One region of the Janthinobacterium sp. GL_088 genome, then DNA from elsewhere that is predicted to be linked to it. Evidence: predicted binding sites of a transcription regulator. Region 1 holds the regulator's gene; the other holds the start of a gene.
What was found. The regulator LexA, encoded in region 1, represses DNA repair genes until DNA is damaged. The targets are predictions, from matches to a motif close to ACTGTATNNNNATACAGT.

Region 1 (5,804 bases):
TCAAGCCTTATCTGCCTGCCGCTTACGCGCAGCATGTGAAATTTTGAATTTTGAATTTTTTTAAAATCAGTAGCACAGTTTAGGAGCACACCATGTGTGGCATCGTCGGCGTCGTTTCCCATCAACCTGTCAATCAATTGCTCTATGATGCATTGTTGCTCCTGCAACATCGCGGTCAGGACGCGGCAGGGATTGCGACCAATCACAGCAGTATGTTTTCCATGCACAAAGCCAATGGCCTCGTGCGTGACGTCTTCCGTACGCGCAACATGCGTTCGCTGCAAGGCACGACGGGCATCGGCCATTGCCGCTACCCGACAGCCGGTTCGTCGAGCGAAGAGGAAGCACAACCGTTCTATGTGAATGCGCCGTTCGGCATCACCCTGGCGCACAATGGCAACCTGACCAACTGGGAACAGTTGAAGCTGGAAATGTTCAAGAACGACCGCCGCCACATCAACACCGATTCCGATTCGGAAGTGCTGCTCAACGTGCTGGCGCATGAAATCCAGGAAGCGACGACGGGTCTGAACCTCGATCCGGAAGCCATCTTCAAGGCCGTTACCGTGCTGAACCGCCGCGTCAAGGGTGGCTACGCTGCGGTCGCGCAAATCGCCGGCGTGGGCTTGCTGGCCTTCCGCGACCCGCACGGCATCCGTCCGCTGTGCCTGGGCATCAATGAAACGGAGCAAGGTCCCGAATACCTGATCGCTTCCGAATCCGTGGCACTGGAAGGCATGGGCTTCCGCTTCGTGCGCGACATCGGTCCCGGCGAAGCCGTGTTTATCGATGCCGATAAGAAATTGCACAGCGCTCAATGCGCCGACAATGCCAGCCTGAACCCGTGCGTGTTCGAATTCGTCTACCTGGCCCGTCCCGACTCCGTCATCGACGGCGCCTCCGTGTACGCCACGCGTCTGAAAATGGGCGAGTACCTGGCCGAGAAGATCCGTGCCGAATTGCCAGGCGTGCATATCGACGTGGTCATGCCGATTCCCGATTCCTCGCGTCCGGCCGCCATCCAGCTGGCCATGGCGCTGAACATCGAGTACCGCGAAGGCTTCATCAAGAACCGCTACATCGGCCGCACCTTCATCATGCCGGGCCAGGCGGCGCGCAAGAAATCCGTGCGCCAGAAGCTCAACGCCATCCCGTCCGAGTTCAAGGATAAAGTGGTGCTGCTGGTCGACGATTCCATCGTGCGCGGCACCACCAGCCGTGAAATCGTGCAGATGGCGCGCGAAGCGGGCGCGACGAAGGTCATCTTCGCCTCGGCCGCGCCTCCGGTGATTTACCCGAACGTGTACGGCATCGACATGCCGACGCGCGACGAACTGATCGCCTATGGTCGCACGACGGAAGAAGTGTGCCGCGAAATCACGGCCGATTACCTGGTCTACCAGGATATCGGCGCGCTGAAGCAGGCGATCGCCGACGTCAATCCGGCCCTGACCAACTTCGAAGCATCGTGCTTCGATGGCGTCTACGTGACGGGCGACGTGTCGCAGGAATACCTGGATCGCCTGGAGTATGCACGCCACCATCCGAAGGCGGCAGCGCCCGAAGATACGCCGCGTTCCCAGCTGAACCTGAACCTGGCGACGACAGAAGCATAAGTACCTGCCCGGCCGATGCCGGGCTTTTTTTTCTTTGCGATCATGAACGATAAAAAAAACTACGGCTTTACCACCACCATCCTGCATAACGACCGCCGCAAGGGCATCGAGCACGGCTCCCTGCACAAGCCCGTGCACACTTCCGTTGCTTTTGGTTACGCCGATGCGCGCCAGCTCGCTTCCGTGTTCCAGGGCAAGGAGCCGGGTTTCCGCTACGGCCGCCAGGGCAATCCGACCGTCTCCGCGCTGGAAGACAAGGTCAACAAGATGGAGGACGGCGTGGCGACCCTGTGCTTCGCCACCGGCATGGGCGCCATCGGCGCCGTGGTGCAATCCTTGCTGCGCGCCGGTGATCACGTCGTGTCGTCGGCCTTTTTGTTCGGCAACACCAACAGCCTGTGGCAAACGGTGACGGGGCAGGGCATCGCCGTGTCCTTCGTCGACGCCACCGACGTGGCCAACGTGGCGGCCGCCATCACGCCGTCCACGCGCATCGTGTTTGTCGAAACCATCGCCAATCCGCGCACGCAGATCGCCGACCTGGCAAAGATCGGTGACTTGTGCCGTGAGAAGGGTATTTTGTACATCGTCGACAACACCATGACGACGCCATACCTGTTCCGTCCGAAAGCGGTGGGCGCGGGCCTGGTCGTCAATGCGCTGACGAAATCGATTGGCGGTCACGGCAATGCGCTGGGCGGCAGCTTGACGGACACGGGCGTGTTCGACTGGACGCTGTATCCGAACATCTTTGAGAATTATAAAAAGGCGGCACCGGCACAATGGGGCATTGCGCAAATCCGCGCGAAGGCCTTGCGCGATTTCGGCGCCTCGCTGGGCCCGGAAGCGGCGCACCACATCGCCGTCGGCGCGGAAACCATGGCCTTGCGCATGGATCGCACCTGCTCGAACGCCCTGGCGCTGGCCACCATGCTTGCCGCCGATCCGCGCGTAGCGGCCGTGCATTACCCGGGCTTGGCGTCGCACCCGCAGCACGCGCTGGCGACGGATTTGTTCCGCAGCTATGGCTCGCTGTTCAGCTTTGAGCTGAAAGATGGCATCGACTGCTTCGATTTCCTCAATCGTCTCAATCTTGCTATTCCAGCGAGCAACCTCGGCGACACGCGCACCTTGGTGATTCCCGTCGCCCATACGATTTTCTACGAGATGGGCGCCGAGCGCCGCGCCAGCATGGGCATCGCCGAATCGCTGATACGCGTGTCGGTGGGTATCGAAGATGAAGCAGACTTATTGGAAGATTTCAGTAACGCCCTGGATGCATAAGCAGCCGCGCATGTAAAAAGGGCCGCGACAGTCATGCTGTCGCGGCCCTTTTTTTACGCTGAAAGCTTAATGCCAGCTGCGCATCAGTCCGACGGCGAGGCCTTCCAGCGCAAACTCGTCTTCCGGCGACACGGTGATCACCTTGAAGTCGGGGTTTTCCGGCAGCAGTTCGATGACGGAGCCCGTCTTCTTGTAGCGCTTGACGGTGACTTCGTCGCCGATGCGGGCGACGACGATCTGCCCGTTCTTGGCGCTGTCGACTTTTTTCACGGCCAGCAAATCGCCATCCATGATGCCGGCGTCGCGCATGGACCAGCCGCGCACCTTCAGCAGGAAGTCGGGCTTGGCCGAAAACAGGGCCGGGTCGACGTTATAGCTCGCTTCCAGGTTTTCCTGCGCCAGGATGGGCGAGCCTGCAGCCACCCGGCCGATCAGGGGCAGCGACATCAGCAGGGCCGCCGGCACTTTCGACGGCGCCGCTTCGGCGGCCGCGCCGATCAGGCGGATGCCGCGCGAGGTGCCGGGCGAAATCTCGATCGCGCCCTTGCGGGCCAGGGCCTGCAAATGCTCTTCGGCCGCATTGGCCGATTTGAAACCCAGTTCATTGGCGATTTCCGCACGGGTGGGAGGAAAGCCCGTGTTTTCAATCGCGTCCTTGATCAGGTTCAGGATTTGTTCTTGTCGTGCTGTCAGCTTGATCATGAGCGGTGGGTGCATACTAAAATGCTGTCTATATGAACAGTCTGTATTTTTGTACAGTATCGCCCACTATGCAAGGGGATTTCCGTGTTTTCGGCGAATTTTGCAAGAAATACTTGCCCATGGGCCGAAAGCACGCTGGCGCACGGGCTTTTCGGGTGCTGGTGGAAGGAATGATTGAAACGTTTGCAAAAGGCGGTTATAATCTTCGGCTGACCTTCCCACACCCGTCTTGACGCCGGGGTGGGCGATTATCAATCCGACCTGAAGGAGTTTGCATGCGTCATTATGAAATAGTCTTTATCGTCCATCCGGACCAAAGCGAGCAAGTGCCCGCGATGATCGAACGCTACAAAGCCAGCGTAACCACCCGCGGCGGTTCGGTTCACCGCGTGGAAGATTGGGGCCGCCGTCAAATGGCTTACTCGATCCAAAAGCTGCCTAAAGCACACTACATCTGCCTGAACATCGAATGCGACAACGAGACCCTGGTCGAGTTGGAAACAGCATTCAAATTCAATGATGCCGTGTTGCGTCACCTGACCGTTAAAATGAAGAAAGCTGAAACAGCTCCTTCGCCGATGATGAAATCGGTACAACGCGAAGACGCGGCCAAAAGCCACCGCACCGAAGCACCAGCAGCCGCTCCAGCCGCAGCAGCAGCTTAATTCTTGACCAGGATCGTGCGCTGAACCAGCTACAAGTCACCGCCATCATTGCCGAGCGCGAAATATTGCGCTATACCCCGGCAGGGCTGCCGATTGTGAATGCAGTATTGCAACACAGTTCGCAGCAGATGGAAGCAGGGATTGCCCGTTTGACCGAGTTTGATGTTGCCGCGCTAGCCGCTGGCGAAATCTCAGGCCGGTTCAGTCAGGCAAGCTTGGGCGGGGTATATCAGTTCACGGGTTTCCTGGCCAGGAAGAGCCGCAACAGCAAGAGTTTGGTGTTTCACATCATTGATTTTAGTGCAGTCAATTTTGACTAGCGCATTTTAGATACAGGAGCCTGACATGGCATTCGGTAAAAAGTTCGACAAAAATAAGCTCAAGCTTAAAGAAAAACGCAAACAGCAAAACCCGTTGTTCAAACGCAAGAAGTTCTGCCGCTTCACCGCAGCTCACGTTGAGCAAGTCGACTACAAAGACGTCGACACGCTGAAAGACTTCGTCCAAGAAAACGGCAAGATCATGCCAGCACGCCTGACCGGTACCAAAGCGCACTACCAGCGCCAAGTTGACACCGCAATCAAGCGCGCTCGCTTCCTCGCGCTGCTGCCATACACCGATCTGCACCACGCTTAATCGGTCAGATATTCCTGGAGAAGAACTATGCAAATCATTCTGTTAGAAAAAGTTGTTAACGTCGGTAACCTCGGCGAAGTCGTCAAAGTCAAAGACGGTTACGCACGTAACTTCCTGATCCCGCAACGCCTGGCACGTCGTGCTACGGCAACCGCTGTGGCTGAATTCGAAGTCAAGCGCGCCGAACTGGAAAAAGCTGCTGCTGCCAAACTGGCCGCATCGCAAGCCCAGGGCGAAAAACTGAGCGGTCTGACCGTTCAAGTTGCTCAAAAAGCTGGTGTTGATGGCCGTCTGTTCGGTTCCGTCACCAACTTCGACATCGCTGAAGCGCTGACCAAGCAAGGTTTTGCTGTTGAAAAAGCACAAATCCGCATGCCTACCGGCCCGCTGAAGATCGTTGGCGAGCACAACGTTTCGGTTGCTCTGCACACCGACGTGGTTGTGGAAGTTGTTATCGCTGTCGTTCCAGACGCGAACGCGTAATCGTCTGCGGGCCTGGCCCGCAGGCATTGCCGCACTATGAAAAGCCGGGTTCGCCCGGCTTTTTTGTGGCCTTTTTTTCGCTCAATTTCAGCCCTTTATTTTTGCCAGCACGCCGAAGCGGGTATAATTCGCGCCATGAACGCCCCCTCTGATCCGCAACTGGATTCCCTCCGTATTCCGCCGCATTCGATCGAAGCAGAACAATCCGTTATCGGTGGTCTGCTGCGCGACAATGCCGCATATGACCGCATCGCCGACTTCATGCATGCGGAGGATTTCTATCGCTATGACCATCGCATCATCTTCGAGCAAATCGTCAAGATGGTTAACGCTTCCAAGCCCGCCGATGTCATTACTGTTTTTGAAACCCTGACCCAGCTCGGCAAGGCCGATGATGTGGGCGGACTCGCTTACCTGA
Region 2 (5,804 bases), 130 kb from region 1:
ATCAAGGCCATCCGCATCTTCGACGAAGGCTACGGCATCATCGACGTCTACGTCGATTTCGCCGCCCCGCTCGAAGCGGGCGCCTACAAGGACAAGACCCTGGTCGGCCACATCCTGACCCGCCTGCGCAGCCTCGGCTACGTTGGCCCCGACTTCGGCCATGGCGACCTTGGCCTGCAAGACAAGAAACTGATCGTTCTGGAAGCGCCAGAGGAATTTTCCGCCTTTGCAATCTGCAAAGGCTGGAAGGATCTTTCGGCAGAATTCGACGAGGACTGAGCCGTTTTCTCCCCATCTGCGCCGTACCCGCATCTTGCCGGTACGGCGTTTTTCATGGGTGAAGACTTAATTCAGCTTAGTTGCTTAGTTGATATAGCGCGCGCTCCACGCGGCGATGACGTTGGCGACATATGCCGCGTCATCGCGCCCCGTCAATAAATGGTCGGCATCGTCGAGCGAAACGAAGCTTTTCGGGTGCTTGGCTGCCGTAAAGATCTCCATCGCGTTCGACAGGCTCACCGTCGTGTCGTTCGGTGCGTGCATCACCAGCAGGGCGCGGCGCAGGCCGGCGATGTGCTCTTTTAAACTGTGGCTGCCGGCGTCGTCGACGAATTGCTGGCGGATGCGGAAGGGCCGCCCTTCCAGCTGCACCAGCGCCTCGCCTTCCGCGGCGATCTGCTCCAGGTGCGCGCTGAACATGCGCGTCACGTAGGCGGGCGTGCTCGGGGCGGCCAGGGTGGCAATGGCGATCGCTTCCGGCACTTGCGACGCGGCAGCCAGCACGGCGGCGCCGCCCAGGCTATGGCCGATCAGCAATTGCGGGGCCGCATGTTTTGCACGCAGGAAATCGGCGGCGGCGACCAGGTCGTCCACATTCGACGAGAAATTGGTGGCGGCGAACTCGCCCTCGCTGGCGCCCAGTCCCGTGAAGTCGAAGCGCAGCACGGCGATGCCGTGCTCCGTCAAGCCTTGCGCGATGCGCCGCGCGGCCAGCACGTCCTTGCCGCAGGTAAAACAGTGGGCGAACAGCGCGTAGGCGCGGATGGCGCCGTCGGGCGCATCGAGGCGCGCTGCCAGCACATGGCCGTGCGCGCCGGGAAAATCTTGCCGGGTGGATTTCATTGTCTCAGATCAAAGCTGCCGCACAGGGCGGCCGATGACGCATTGTAGCGCCGGCCGGCCACAGCTGTTTTAGCCACGCGATGGGATGTCGACACCCTTGATGACGGCTGGCCTGGCCAGAAACGCGTCCAGCACGCGCTGCACGTTCGGGAAGCTGCTGAAACCGACGAGATCGCCTGCGCCATAGAAACCCACCAGGCAGCGCACCCACGGGAAGATGGCGATGTCGGCAATCGTGTACTGACTACCCATGATCCAGTCGCGGCCCTGCAGGCGCTGCTCGAGCACGCTCAGCAGGCGCTTGGCCTCGCCGATATAGCGTTCCAGCGGCCGCTTGTCCTCATAGTCCTTGCCGGCAAATTTGTGGAAGAAGCCCACCTGGCCAAACATGGGGCCCATACCGCCCATCTGGAACATCAGCCATTGGATCGTTTCATAGCGCAAGCCCGCGTCCTGCGGGATGAACTTGCCCGTTTTCTCGGCCAGGTACAGCAGGATAGCGCCCGACTCGAACAGGGCCAGCGGCTTGCCATCGGGACCGTCCGGGTCGAGGATGGCGGGAATCTTGTTGTTCGGATTGAGCGACAGGAAGGCGGGCGACAGCTGGTCATTTTGTTCGAAGCTGACCAGGTGCGGCTCGTACGCCAGGCCCAGCTCTTCCAGCAGGATGGAAACCTTGATGCCGTTCGGCGTCGGCAGCGAGTACAGCTGCAGGCGTTCCGGATGCCGGGCAGGCCATTTTTGGGTGATGGGGAAGTCGGAAAGTTGGGACATTGGAATCCTTATTGAGATGGTTGACGCGGCGCAAGAGAGCAAGTATAGCCAAGCATGGCAGTTTCAGCAGGACAGCGCATTCAGCCAAACAAGCCATGCAAAAACCAGCGCGGCGCGGCGTCTTCTCCGCTGCCGGCGATGCGTTCGCGGTAGACCCAGTAATGGGCGTGGTCGAGACCTTCGGCGATGAAATAATCACGCGCCTGCGACTGGCCCCACCAGCCTGCCTCGATGCGCTCGGCCACTGACACCATTTTCAGGGGCGAGCCATAGAACGGCCGGTGCTCGCGCATCAGCAGGGCGATGGGCTGGGCCAGCAGCCAGCCGGGACGGGGCATGCCGGACAAGCCGGGCGGCAAGTCGGGCACCGTGTTCCTGCCGCCTGGCTTGGCCGGCAACGGCAACCACTGGTTGGCCGCCTCGGGACGGTAATCGGCGCGCGGCGCGGCCTGCAAGACATTGTCGCTCCCCAGGCGCGCCACCAGCAATTCCAGCAAGCGCTGGCGCTCCTGCGGCGTACCGCCCGGTTCGGGGAACAGGGTATCGCTGGGCGGCGCCATCGGCTGCACCTGCAGCGCTTCCAGAGTAAGGCCGATCACGGGCGCGTCCAGCACCAGCTGCGCCAGGCGCTCCTTGAGCAAACGCACCAGGTGCTCGTCGCGCCAGACGGCCTCGCCCAGCGCCAGGTCGATGATGGTGGGCGGGCGCGCCACCCTGCCCCGCTCGTGCGCCAGCAGCAACTGTATGCGCTCGACGGCAAATTGCCGCGCGCACAACCAGCCCGTCATTTGCTGCAGCAGCCGGCGCGCGCCGAACAGCAGCGCGTCCGCGTGCTCCACGCGGTCGAACAATTCCAGGCTGGCGCGGAACGTGGGCGGCGCTTCGAGCCACACGAACAGTTCCGTGCTGTGGCCATGCGCATCGTCGAGCATGTCGAGCAAGGCCCCGCCGCAGCGGCGCTGCAAGCCAGGGCGCGGCAAGTGGCGCAGCTGCCCCAGGGTGCGGCAGCCGATGCCCTCGAACCAGTCCAGATAGGCGCGCGCGGGCGGCAGCAAGGCGCACGGCAGGCCGTCGAGACGGCGCACCAGGCTGGCCATGCCCAGCACGCGGCCCCGGCGCGTGCCGGCGCGCGCCAGCAGCCAGGCGCCGCGCGCCGTGGGGGCGCACGACAGCTGGGCCGTGTAGCCGAGCGCGCGCAAGCTGGCCGCGATCTGCCTGCACAGGGCGCGCACGCCACCAAACAGGCGCAGGCTGGCGCCCGCATCGACGAGCAGGGTCGCTTCCTCGCCCTGCGCCACCAGCGGCGAGTATTGCAGCAGCGCCAGCGCCACCGCCTGCAGCGCCTGCGCTTCCAGTTCAAGCGAGCGCTCGTGCAGGCGCGCCTGCGGCGCCAGCATCAGCGCGCCGGCGCGGCGCATGCCCGGCCGGATACCGGCCGCCCGCGCCAGCGGCGACAGGGCCATCACTTGCTCCTGCTCCAGCACCACGCCGAGGCTGTCAGCCGACCAGCGCGGGCAAAATACTTCGAGCGGAAGCCGGGGCAGGCACAGGCCGATCCAGAGTCGCATGGCGTGGCAATAATGAAGGAGGTTGCAGGGGCAGGAACAGGGGCGCGTCGCGCTGCGGTCCCCGGCGTTTGATGAAGCCGATCTCGATGCCGCCGGCGGCCGGGCGCACGGACAGGCGCAGCGGCGCCGGCGACGCATCCTGCGCGCCGTGCAAGGGGCGCAGCATGCAGAACAAGGTATTGCCTCCTTGCGCAGCCAGGTGCAGGCGGCGCAGGCTGTCGGCGCGCACGTGCGGCTGCCAGAACAGCAAGGCGCCGCAACTACCGCTGCGCAAGATGTTTTCCGCCGCCCACAGGGCATCCTTGCTGCCGGCGCTCTTGAGCCACAGCAGCTGCGACGGCGCCAGTCCCTGCGCCACCAGGGCCAGCGCCTGCGGCGGATGGGGCGGCTGCAGCAGCACGATGGGCAAGCCCGGCAGCTGCGCCAGCGCGGGCGCCAGCAAGCGCAATTCGCCACTGCCTGGCTGCTGCACCAGCAGATCGATGAGGCTGCCGCTGGGCCAGCCGCCGCCGGGCAACTGCGCGGACAGGGCGGCAAAGCCCGTGTCCAGGCAGCGCGTGGCGCCCTGTCCCAGCTGCGATGCGCGCCATAAAGACGGGTGCAAGGCTTCCGGCGAGGCCATCAATTGAGAATGTTGCATAATTGAATATGAAGATAAATACTGTATGCATATACAGTACTATCCAGTCCTGCTTTTGGCAAGGCTTATCTGCTCAGCGCCTGCCCGGAGGCCGCTCCGCCATGTCCGAAAAACCCCGTTTCTGGCATCGATTGCTGTACCATAAGCACTCTCCTTACCGCTCGGCAATGCACCGGGCGGCTTCCTCCGTCCATAAGGAAACGCATTTGACCACCATCCAAATCATCAGCGCCATCGTCTTCGGCCTTGCGCTCATCCACACCTTCGCCGCCAAGTCGTTTGAAACATTATCGAGGCGCCATCCCCGCCATGCGGGCCTGCTGCATTTGCTGGGTGAAGTGGAAGTCGTGTTCGGCTTCTGGGCCTTTATCCTGATCATCATCATGGCCTTTGTCTCGGGCGGCGATGCGGCCATCGAGTATGCCGAGTCGCGCCATTACACGGAGCCGCTGTTCGTCTTTGTCGTCATGGTCGTGGCCGCCTCACGCCCCGTGCTCGACGCCGTACAGCGCCTGTTGAAAGGCGTGGCGCGCGTGATGCCGCTGCGCACGGAACTGGCCCTCGTCTGGCTGGGCCTGGCGCTCGTGCCCCTGACGGGTTCATTGATCACGGAACCGGCCGCCATGACCCTGGCCGCGCTGATGCTGGCGCCGCAAATCTTCCGCCCGGGCATCCCTGAATGGCTGAAATACGGCGCGTTGGGAGTGCTGTTTGTCAATGTTTCCATCGGCGGCACCCTCACCTCGTACGCGGCGCCGCCCGTGCTGATGGTGGCCACCACGTGGAACTGGGATAGCGCCTTCATGGCCAGCCATTTCGGCTGGAAGGCCGCCATCGCCGTGCTGATCAACGCCACGGGCGTGAGCATCTTGCTGCGCAAATATCTGCACAGCAACACTTCCGACATCAAGCCGAAAGCCGGTGAAGTGGAAGCGCCGAAAGTGCCGCTGGCCGTCAGCCTGGTGCACATGATCGTGCTGGCCGGCGTGGTCACCCTGGCGCACCATCCCGTGCTGTTCATCGGCCTGTTCCTGTTCTTCCTCGGCTTCGTGCAGGCGTATGAGCGCTATCAAAGCCCGCTGATCCTCAAGGAAGGCTTGCTGGTCGGCTTCTTCCTCGGCGGCCTGGTGGTACTGGGCGGCATGCAGCAATGGTGGCTGCAGCCCATCGTTTCCAGCCTGAAGCCGCTGGCCCTGTTCTTCGGCGCCCTGGGCTTGACGGCCATTACCGACAATGCGGCCCTCACTTACCTCGGTTCGCTGATCGTCGGCATGACGGACGAAGCAAAATACATGCTGATGGCTGGCGCCGTGGCCGGCGGCGGCCTGACCGTCATCGCCAACGCGCCGAACCCGGCCGGCGTGGCCCTGCTGCGCCGCGGTTTCAAGGATGAATCGATCGGCGCCGTCGGCCTGCTGGCCGGCGCCCTGCTGCCGACGGCCGTGGCGGGCCTGGCCTTCCTGGCGTTGTAAGCTGCATCGCGGGGCGGCTGCCGGCCGCCCCTGTTTCCCTCAGTTGCCCTCCTCAGTTACCTTCATACACCAAAAAATGCAGCCGGTCATAGAACAGGCTGTAGGCATAATCGAACGTGCCCACGCTGCGAAAACCCTTGTGCAGATACACTTGCAGCGCTTCGCTCTTTTCCCACACCGTCAAAGTGATGCGCGCACAGCCCTTGCGGCTGGCCAGGTCGCGGATTT

Region 2: a site for LexA is predicted at 4,125-4,142, ahead of imuA (translesion DNA synthesis-associated protein ImuA). Genes of this name have one in related genera too.

What each region holds. Positions count from the first base shown of each region.
Region 1 covers NZ_CM174453.1:5,116,155-5,121,958, reverse strand. The annotation lists gene AC3IQ7_RS22820 (CvpA family protein) at 1-47, shown strand, start outside; gene purF (amidophosphoribosyltransferase) at 93-1,616, shown strand; gene AC3IQ7_RS22810 (cystathionine gamma-synthase family protein) at 1,659-2,900, shown strand; gene lexA (transcriptional repressor LexA) at 2,967-3,602, opposite strand; gene rpsF (30S ribosomal protein S6) at 3,878-4,267, shown strand; gene priB (primosomal replication protein N) at 4,288-4,587, shown strand; gene rpsR (30S ribosomal protein S18) at 4,613-4,903, shown strand; gene rplI (50S ribosomal protein L9) at 4,931-5,386, shown strand; gene AC3IQ7_RS22780 (replicative DNA helicase) at 5,522-5,804, shown strand, end outside.
Region 2 covers NZ_CM174453.1:5,250,487-5,256,290, forward strand. The annotation lists gene AC3IQ7_RS23365 (hypothetical protein) at 1-279, shown strand, start outside; gene AC3IQ7_RS23370 (alpha/beta hydrolase family protein) at 364-1,122, opposite strand; gene AC3IQ7_RS23375 (glutathione S-transferase N-terminal domain-containing protein) at 1,192-1,896, opposite strand; gene AC3IQ7_RS23380 (Y-family DNA polymerase) at 1,977-3,464, opposite strand; gene imuA (translesion DNA synthesis-associated protein ImuA) at 3,394-4,104, opposite strand; gene AC3IQ7_RS23390 (putative Na+/H+ antiporter) at 4,311-5,576, shown strand; gene AC3IQ7_RS23395 (GNAT family N-acetyltransferase) at 5,629-5,804, opposite strand, start outside.